One region of the Clostridium sp. KLE 1755 genome, then DNA from elsewhere that is predicted to be linked to it. Evidence: riboswitches for the same ligand, from Rfam matches in the RefSeq annotation. Region 1 holds a riboswitch; the other holds the start of a gene.
What was found. Region 1 has a riboswitch for cobalamin ahead of cobI (precorrin-2 C(20)-methyltransferase). Riboswitches for the same ligand answer to the same signal wherever they lie in the genome.

Region 1 (4,419 bases):
TCAAGCAGCGCCGCCTCGCTCATAGGCTCCACTATCCCCGTGGTTCCCAGGATGGAAAGCCCGCCCTCAATTCCCAGCCTGGGGTTGAAGGTTCTGCCGGCAAGCCTCACGCCCTCCGGTATGGAAATCAGGACACGGATGCCGCCGGTATAGCCGTACTGCGCGCAGATATCCTCCACCGCCCGGGTTATCATCCGCCGCGGCACCGTGTTGATGGCGGCCTCCCCCACCGGCTGATCCAGCCCGGGGAGCGTGACTCTGCCCACGCCTGTGCCGCCTTCCAGCCGGAAACCATTCTCTGCTTTTTCCACGGAAGCAAAAATAAGGATCCCGTTGGTAATATCCGGATCGTCCCCGCTGTCCTTTCGTATGGCGCAGGATACCCGTTCCTTTTCCTGTAAAATTTCTTCCACATCCAGAAGAAGCTTCTGGCCGGACGGCGTCACAAGCTCCACGTTTTCCGTCCTTTGCCCGCCAAGCAGCATTTGCGCCGCCGCCTTTGCGGCCGCTGCCGCGCAGGATCCAGTGGTATAGCCGCATCTTAGCTTCTTTCTGTTTTTATATACATATTGTTCCAGCAATGCCTTTCCCTTCTCCGTGCTCAGTTTGGCTCCGGACGGATAATAATCGTGGTAAAATAGCTGTTCTTTTCCTCCGCCGCTGCGGCAGAGGCCTGTACGAAGCGCTCTCCCGGCAGTCCGCAGTCGCTGGCAATCAGGGCGTCCTTTACCAGCCCGTTCTCGTGCAGGTACTTCCGTATCTTTCCCAGCTTACCGCCGCTTTTCATCAGCACCTTGGTGCCCTGAAGGGGGAGATAGCTTTCCAAATCCCCGCATCCTGCCGGGATTACCATTAACGGCTGGGTGCCGGAAACCAGAGGTTTTCCGGTTTTCGCCGCAATGTCGCAGAAGGAGGGAACCCCTGCGCATACTCTCACCGGGAAGCCCGCCTGCGCCGCTTTCCGGGCCACATAGGAAAAAGTGGAATAGATGGAAATATCCCCGATATTCAGCATTGCCACATTCAGCCCGTCCTTCAGGTACGCGGCAAGCTGTCCGGCAATTTTTTCATAATTATCTTCCAGCACCTGTCTGTCACGGGACATGGGGAAATCCGTATAAACGATCTGTTTTCCTGTTAAATCCGCCGCCTGCCTTGCAATGGAGAGCGCCAGGGTATTTTCCCCTTTGGTGCGGGGAACCGCCAGCACCGGGCATTCCTGTATGAGCCGGACGGCCTTCAGCGTAAGCAGCTCCGGATCCCCCGGCCCTACGCTCACTCCGTAAAGGACGCCCCGGCAGGCTTCCTCCAGCTGCTTCAAATGTCTTACATAAAGGCTCCTGATCTCCGGGTATTCCCCCATCCCTTTTACTATGCAGCGTACCTCAAAGCCTTTCCCCTCCAGGACGCTTTTCCAGCTGCCTTCCTGCGCGCCCGCCATATCCGTATGGGCATGGTCTCCTGCCACAAGCATCAGGGGTGTCAGCACCGCCCTTTTTAAACCGCTCTTTTCCAGCTGACTTGTCACGTCCTCCAGATCGGGCTTCGCTTCCACGGTTCCCAGGAATACATCCCCGCACTCCATCTGTGCCCACAGCTCCTGCAGCCTGGTATAAACCACATTATTTTCATGCTGGGAGCCATGTCCCATCAGAACCAGGGCTTCGCCCTCTTCTCTTGGAAAATGATTGGCATAAAAATCTGCAACTCTGTGCAGATCCTCCTCCGTATGCAATAGCGGCGCGCCGATGTCCATCCGTCGAAAGCTTCCGCGCAGGACCTCCGCCTGGGCGCACAGCTTTTCATACTCTTCTCCCGCCAGTAAATGGGTGGGCTGGATAAGAACCTCCTCAATCCCATCCGCCGCCAGTTCCCGCAGCGCGTCCTGCACATCCGGGATATGTACTCCCCGCTCTTCCCAGATCCGCATGATAACGGAACTGGTAAAGGCCCTTTTCACCGGCATTCCGGGAAAATTCTCCGCAAAATCCTCTTCCAGCGCCCCTATGGTCTGCCTGCAGCTGTCTTCATAGCTTGTGCCGAAGCTGACCGCCAAAATTCCTCTTTTTCTTATTTTCTCCAATGTCCTTCTCCATCCCCGTGAGCGACCGGAAGTTTTTTAAAAGCTGCTGTTAAGCACTTACAGCCGCGCAAAACAGCCATAAAAAAAGTACCGTTTTCTGCCGCCTCCACGCGCGCAAAAACCGGTACTAAAAAGCAGGCCTTTCATCCTTCTCAGATAAAAAAGCACTTCCTTTTGCACCCGGCCATCGCTCGTAACCGATGCATTCTTCATGAAGGGCAGGTCTTCTGGCTTCGGAGTCCTTACCGTATCTTTCCTTCCCGGTTTCCCAGTGGAGTTGCGTAACACCAAAATCCTCATGGATTTATGGATTACGGTTTCTGTAAGATACGGCTCGTCCGTTACAGCGGCGGGACCGCAGGGGAATTACACCCCTTTCCCTATTATCCCCGGAGCACGGCTGCTGCCGTCCGGGGCACCTCTTCATTTTCTCTTATTCCCGCCGGATGCCTGACATACAAAACTTCTGTCAGGCCGCCGCGGGGAAAATACCCGTGCTTCCAGGCATGCCGCATCTGCGGCCGGGTATTTCACTGCATTACTTCGTATTATATACGACTGCCGCCCATGCCGCAATCCTTTCTTTAAACTTTTTTCTTGTACTTTTTGCAACAGGGTACTGCTCAGACAAATTTTATGCCAAGCCCCTGTCTGATACAGGATAGATACCGTAAATGCTCCGGTGCCACCTGTCCGATGATATTCAGCCGCTCATCTGCGGGCAAATCCACACGGGCCGCCTCCAGCTCTCCCATATACCTCCGGTATTTTTCATTGGAAAGGCTGATGCTGCCGGCGGACCGTTCACAGATTCCTTCCGGCGGTATCTGTTGCCTGTACTGCCTGGATTCCTGGGAACGGAACACCAGATCGCTGGAATCCGGCCGGTCGTGGTGAATGATGTTTCGGACAAAAGAATATTCCGGACGTATTTTTGCCCGCAGCCGCACATAATTTTGACTCAGCGCAGCTATATCCTCCCAGTCTTTTTCCCAGACATCCACATCTCCTATGAGAACCGTACCACACATCCCTTCATAGAAAAGCTCCAGCATATTTAAAAGCACCTCGTCCCGCCGCCCCCGATGCTCCTCCACCGTAGGAAGCCCTTCCTGAAGCGGCCCCCGCAGCTCCTTATTCCCGGGCACAAAGCCCATGGTGTCAAAACCGAGACAGCGCAACCGCCGGTTTATTTCCCGTACGCTCTCCAGGGAAAGTGCGGTGAACTGCTTCGGATAAAAGTTATGACAGGCGGTAAAGCGGGTAAAATCCGCCCCGGCCGCCTTCCATGCCCGGATGTCTTCCTCCGTAATGGTGGAAGCGTTAAATACCACATGAAATTTTTCCGCAATGCGGACCGTTTCCTGTGGTGAAAAGCCGTAATCCAGACGGACATGGGTAATCCCGGTATTTTCCAGCTCCTCTATCCTGGAAACGCCGAGCTTTTCCAGCGTTTCCGGCCCCACATCCACAATCAGCTGCAGGCCTCCCTCAAAACAGCACTTCAGCATGCGCCGGATATTCTTTTTGTATTCCACCCCATTTTCCTCCGGGATATGGAGCGAAGTAAAGGCATATTTCACGCCGCAGGCCGACGCCTTACGGATTATTCCCTCATTTTTTGCCGCTCCGGTTGAAAAGTACAGCGAAATTCCTGTATTCATAATATTTCCCTTGCTCCAAATCTGTTCCCTGGCCGGGATTCCCATCAGTCTCCATATACTTCATTGATCCGGTCCTCATCCACGCCGAAAAAATAGGTCAGCAGAAAGCCGCCCGCATAAGCGATCGCGATGGATACCACAAAGCCCATCTGCTGCCCCGGCTGGACAATGAGAAGGCCGAACAGTCCGGATACTCCCTGGGAAATGGCGCCCAGATGGAACAGGGCTGCCGCCGCGCCGCCAAAGCCTGAACCAAGGCAGGCCGTCAGAAACGAACGGCCCAGCGGCAGGGTGACCGCATACATCATCGGCTCCCCGATTCCCAGAATTCCTACCGGGACGGAATCCCGGATGTAGCCCTTAAGCTTCTTGTTCTTCGTCCTTAAATACAGCGCAATGCCGGCGCCCACCTGACCGCCGCCCGCCATCATCAGAATGGGGAGCAGATAGTTGATTCCCTTCGTGGCGCCCTCCGGATCGTTGAGCAGCGCATGGATTGGCGTCAGCGCCTGATGCAGTCCCACGGACACAAGGGGAAGGAAGCCGGCGGAAAGGATATAACCGCCCACCACGCCCAGCTTTTCATATACGAAGGTAAGTACCGTGAAAATCCCGTTCGTCAGCATGGCGCCCACAGGCTGGATGATGAGAAGGACCGCAAGGCCGCCGATT
Region 2 (4,419 bases), on a different contig from region 1:
GGCGTCAGCTTGCCGAGCTTTCGGCAAAATATAACGTTGTGGTCATTGAAGACAATCCTTATGGGGAGCTACGGTATGAAGGAGATTTCCTGCCCTCTGTAAAATCTTTTGACAAAGAGGGGAATGTGCTGTGTACAGGAACCTTTTCCAAAATTTTCTGCCCCGGCTATCGGATTGGCTGGATCGCAGGGGAAAAAGAGGTGATCCGCAAATATGTGCTGGTGAAGCAGGGCGTGGATCTGCAGTGTAATACAGTGGCGCAGATGGTTATTTCTTCTTTCCTGGAAAAGTATGATATTGATGAGCATATTGATAAAATACGGGAGGTATACCACAGAAGGCGTGACGCGGCAGTGGATTCAATTGAGCGTTTTTTCCCGGACAATATCAAATACACGAAGCCGGAGGGCGGCCTTTTCCTCTGGGTGGAGCTGGATGGAAAAGTGAATACGACCAAGCTTCTTGAAAAATGCCTGGAGCAGGATGTGGCCTTTGTTCCGGGGGATTCCTTTTATCCCAACAGCGGAAAAACCAATACGATGCGGATTAATTTTTCCAATACGCAGGAGGAGAAGATTGTGGAAGGGATCAGGCGGATTGGGAATGCCATTCGTGCACTGTATGGTATTGACTGAAACGGCAGGAGGGGGATGGAATGATGGATACAGGATGGGCGGAAAAGGAGCAGGAAGATACAGGTACGCAAATATGCAGGGAACTGATGGAAAAGCTGGATATAAAAAGCTATGAAACAGTTACGGAAGGTCTGTCGGGTGACAGAAAATTTCATGTGGAGACTTCAGACGGTGGGCACTTTTTACTGCGGTTGTCGGCTGGAACGGAGTATGAACGGAAGAAAACGGCGTTTGATAGAATGCGGAAAGCCGACAGCATTGGCATTCCCATGTGCAGGCCCGCTGCTTTCGGAAGCTGTGATGGCGGGAGATGCGTTTATCAGCTTTTGACCTGGTGTGAGGGAAGGAATGGGGAAAAGCTTTTGCCGTTTCTGCCTGAAACGAGGCAATATAGTATCGGCATAAAAGCCGGGGAGATACTGCGGACTATCCACACGATACCTGCGCCGGAACTGGAACCCTGGCAAAAAAGGTATTTCAATGAAAACGACTGCCGGATAAAGGCTTTTTCGGATTGCGGGATCCGGATTGACGGCAGCGATATTTTGCTTGCCTTTGTGGAGAATAACAGGCATTTGCTTAACGGCAGACCGCAGTGCCTCCAGCATGGGGATTACCATGTTGGCAATCTGATGATAACTGATGCGGGTGAGGTGTCTGTAATCGACTGGGAGCTGCTTGATTTTGATAATTATGCGGATCCCTGGAAGGAGTTTGGCAGCATAGGCCTTACCGATGTGCATCCGTATTTTGTTACAGGTCTGATCCGGGGATATTTTGGCGGGGAACCTCCGTTGCAATTTTGGAAGCTGCTTGCCTATTATCTGGCTGTAGGCGCGGTTATTATGGTGCCCTGGGCATATTATTTGCAGAAGGATGAGCTTCCGTATGCTGTGAAACACGTGAAGGATGTTTTGCGGTGGTTTGATAATTTCAGGAGGGATGTGCCGGAGTGGTTTTGCCCGGAGCGGCTGTAATCTCAAAATGTCATTGCTAAATTTTACAAGGAATGATATACTGATGGAAATTTGAAGTAAAAAGGTGCCTGATGCGGTTTTTTGCCGCAGTTCAGGATAATAGGGAACCGGGTGGGAATCCCGGACGATCCCGTCGCTGTATACGCGGAGCATTTTTTCAGCCGGAAGGCGGTCACTGTGGAAATGGGAAGACGAGAAAATGTGAGGATGCGCAAGTCAGAAGACCTGCCTTTTTATTTGTGTTTATAGGGACTGCGATGGACAGGAACTTATAAAATAAGCCCTTTTGAGGGCCTTATTTTTGTTACCTGTTTGTACGCACAGTCCGATTGTGTACAAGCAGGTTTTTTTATGCTCAAAAGAGGCTGTAATTCAGGCGGCTCATGCATTTGCGCCGGGCCGGATTGCGGACATACAGGGAATACGTGATGAAAATAGATTATTATGCATATCGTTCAGGAATGCGTTGCTGGAATGCAGGGCTGAAAATGTTTCTTGCGGTCATGACGCTTTGCCTGGTAATAGCCTTTGATAAGCCGGCGGTTTCCATTTACGTGATACTCACCATGGGAGCGCTTACGCTGATGAAAGGGAAAATACCATGGAAGGCCTACATACATTTTATGACGGTGCCTCTTGCCTTTATGGTTTTCAGCGGCGCGGCGATTGCCGTGGAATTTGGCCGTGCGCCTTTGGGAGACTGGAATCTTCCGGCCCATTTTTTCTGGATATGCTTTTATCAGGAAAACCTGATTCTGGCAGGTAGGGTGTTCCTGAAGGCAATGGCCGGAATGAGCGCTTTATATATGATATCCCTTGCCACGCCGGTCAGCGAACTGGTTCTGGTGCTTCAGAGGCTTCACCTCCCGCGCCTGCTGGTTGAATTGATGAACCTGATATACAGATATATTTTTATCCTGATAGATGTCTCGGAGCAAATGCAGATCGCAGCGAAAGCGCGGCTGGGCTGCCATTCTTTCCGCCAGTCCTGCAAAAGCTTTGCCCAGATAGCAGGGAACCTGTTTCTTGTATCGTTAAAAAAAGCGAATGCTTATTACGATGCCCTGCTGTCAAGAGGATATGACGGGAAGCTGGAATTTTTATCGGAAGAAAATCCGCCTGCGGGAGGGCAGCTTGTTTTTACCGGGCTTTACCTGCTTGTCCTTTTGGGTATCGCGGTCATTGTATAGGAGAGCATATGGAAAATGAAGTATTGCTGCAGGTAAAGGGACTGTCCTTTACCTACGGGGAGGAACCGGTTTTAAAAGATGTGAATCTCATTATCAGGCGCGGTGAGAGAATTGCGGTTATGGGTTCGAACGGAGCGGGAAAATCCACCTTTTTCCTGAATCTGAACGGGGTATTGAGGCCTGATTCCGGGGATATCCTTCTTTGCGGAAGCAAAATAGGGAAAAAAGAGCTGAACCTGCTGCGCAAAAAAGTAGGTTTTGTATTCCAGGATGCGGACAGCCAGATTATCGCAGCGAATGTACGGGCGGAAATTTCCTTCGGGCCCATGAATCTGGGCCTGGAACGCAGTGAGGTAATACACAGGGTGGATGCTGCAGTTTCCTATCTTGGCCTGGAAGAGCTGCAGCAGCGTGCGCCGCATTATCTGAGCGGAGGGGAAAAGAAACAGGTCAGCATTGCAGATATTCTGGCGATGGAGCCTGAGCTGCTCATATTTGACGAACCGATGGCTGCGTTGGATCCAATGAATGCGCAGAGGGTGGAGGATATTCTGGGTAAGCTTCATGAGGATGGAAAAACTCTGCTGGTTGCAACACATGATGTGGATTTCGCATGGCGTTTTGCAGACAGGATTCTTGTTTTTTGCGATGGAATACTGATTGGTGACGGAACGCCGGCTGAAATATTTGCCCAAAAGGAAATGATGGAAAGGGCCCATTTAAAAAAGCCATCCATTATGGAGGTCTGGGACGCGTTGCTTAAAAATGGGCTGGTGGCGGATCGAAAGGGATATCCGTCTACCACACAGCAGGCGGCGGAATGGATCGCCGCCTGTAAAAATGAGAGAGGAGATTCAAAAGAATGACAGAGAAACAAAAGAAAATTCTGAAGCTGAGCATTGCATTTTCCGTTGCCTTTGCAGTATACCCAACGGTCAATGCCATGCATATTATGGAGGGCTACCTTCCGGCCGGCTACTGCATCGCCTGGGGCGTTGTCTGCCTGCCGTTCCTGGTAAAAGGTTTTTTTACCATACGCAGGCTGTTTCAGGAAAACAGAAAGGCAATCACTATGCTGGCCATGGCGGGCGCTTACATATTCGTCCTGTCCGCACTTAAAATTCCTTCCGTCACAGGAAGCTGTTCCCATATGACGGGAACCGGCCTGGGCGCAATCCTTTTCGGCCCCGGCACCGTCAGCATATTGGGCATTATTGTTTTGCTGTTCCAGGCGGTTCTGCTTGCGCATGGGGGACTGACAACGCTGGGAGCCAATACCTTTTCCATGGCGATTGCAGGACCGTTCGTTACTTATGGAATTTATCTGCTCTGCAAAAAATGTAGGGTGAACAGGATGGCCGGGATTTTCCTCGCCGCTTTCTTCGGGGATCTTTTTACCTATTGTGTAACGAGCATACAGCTTGCGCTGGCATATCCCAGCACGCAGGGAGGCGTATTTGCGTCCGCCCTGGAATTCCTCGGCGTGTTTGCGCCGACCCAGCTGCCGCTGGCCGTTGTTGAAGGCCTGCTGACCGTGCTGATTATGATGGCGCTGGAAAACTATGCGAAGCCGGAGTTAAAGGCAATCGGTTTTATGAAGGCCGGTAAATGATAGAA

Region 2: linked by a shared signal. The riboswitch ahead of cbiQ (cobalt ECF transporter T component CbiQ) and the one ahead of cobI (precorrin-2 C(20)-methyltransferase) in region 1 are both predicted to bind cobalamin.

What each region holds. Positions count from the first base shown of each region.
Region 1 is NZ_KE992745.1:7,825-12,243, forward strand. It holds gene cbiD (cobalt-precorrin-5B (C(1))-methyltransferase CbiD) at 1-581, opposite strand, end outside; gene cobI (precorrin-2 C(20)-methyltransferase) at 602-2,083, opposite strand; cobalamin riboswitch at 2,285-2,521, opposite strand; gene HMPREF1548_RS21180 (MupG family TIM beta-alpha barrel fold protein) at 2,707-3,747, opposite strand; gene HMPREF1548_RS21185 (PTS transporter subunit EIIC) at 3,792-4,419, opposite strand, start outside.
Region 2 is NZ_KE992779.1:94,566-98,984, reverse strand. It holds gene HMPREF1548_RS27075 (aminotransferase-like domain-containing protein) at 1-635, shown strand, start outside; gene HMPREF1548_RS27070 (phosphotransferase family protein) at 656-1,612, shown strand; cobalamin riboswitch at 1,665-1,859, shown strand; gene cbiQ (cobalt ECF transporter T component CbiQ) at 2,041-2,802, shown strand; gene HMPREF1548_RS27060 (energy-coupling factor ABC transporter ATP-binding protein) at 2,811-3,668, shown strand; gene HMPREF1548_RS27055 (energy-coupling factor ABC transporter permease) at 3,665-4,414, shown strand.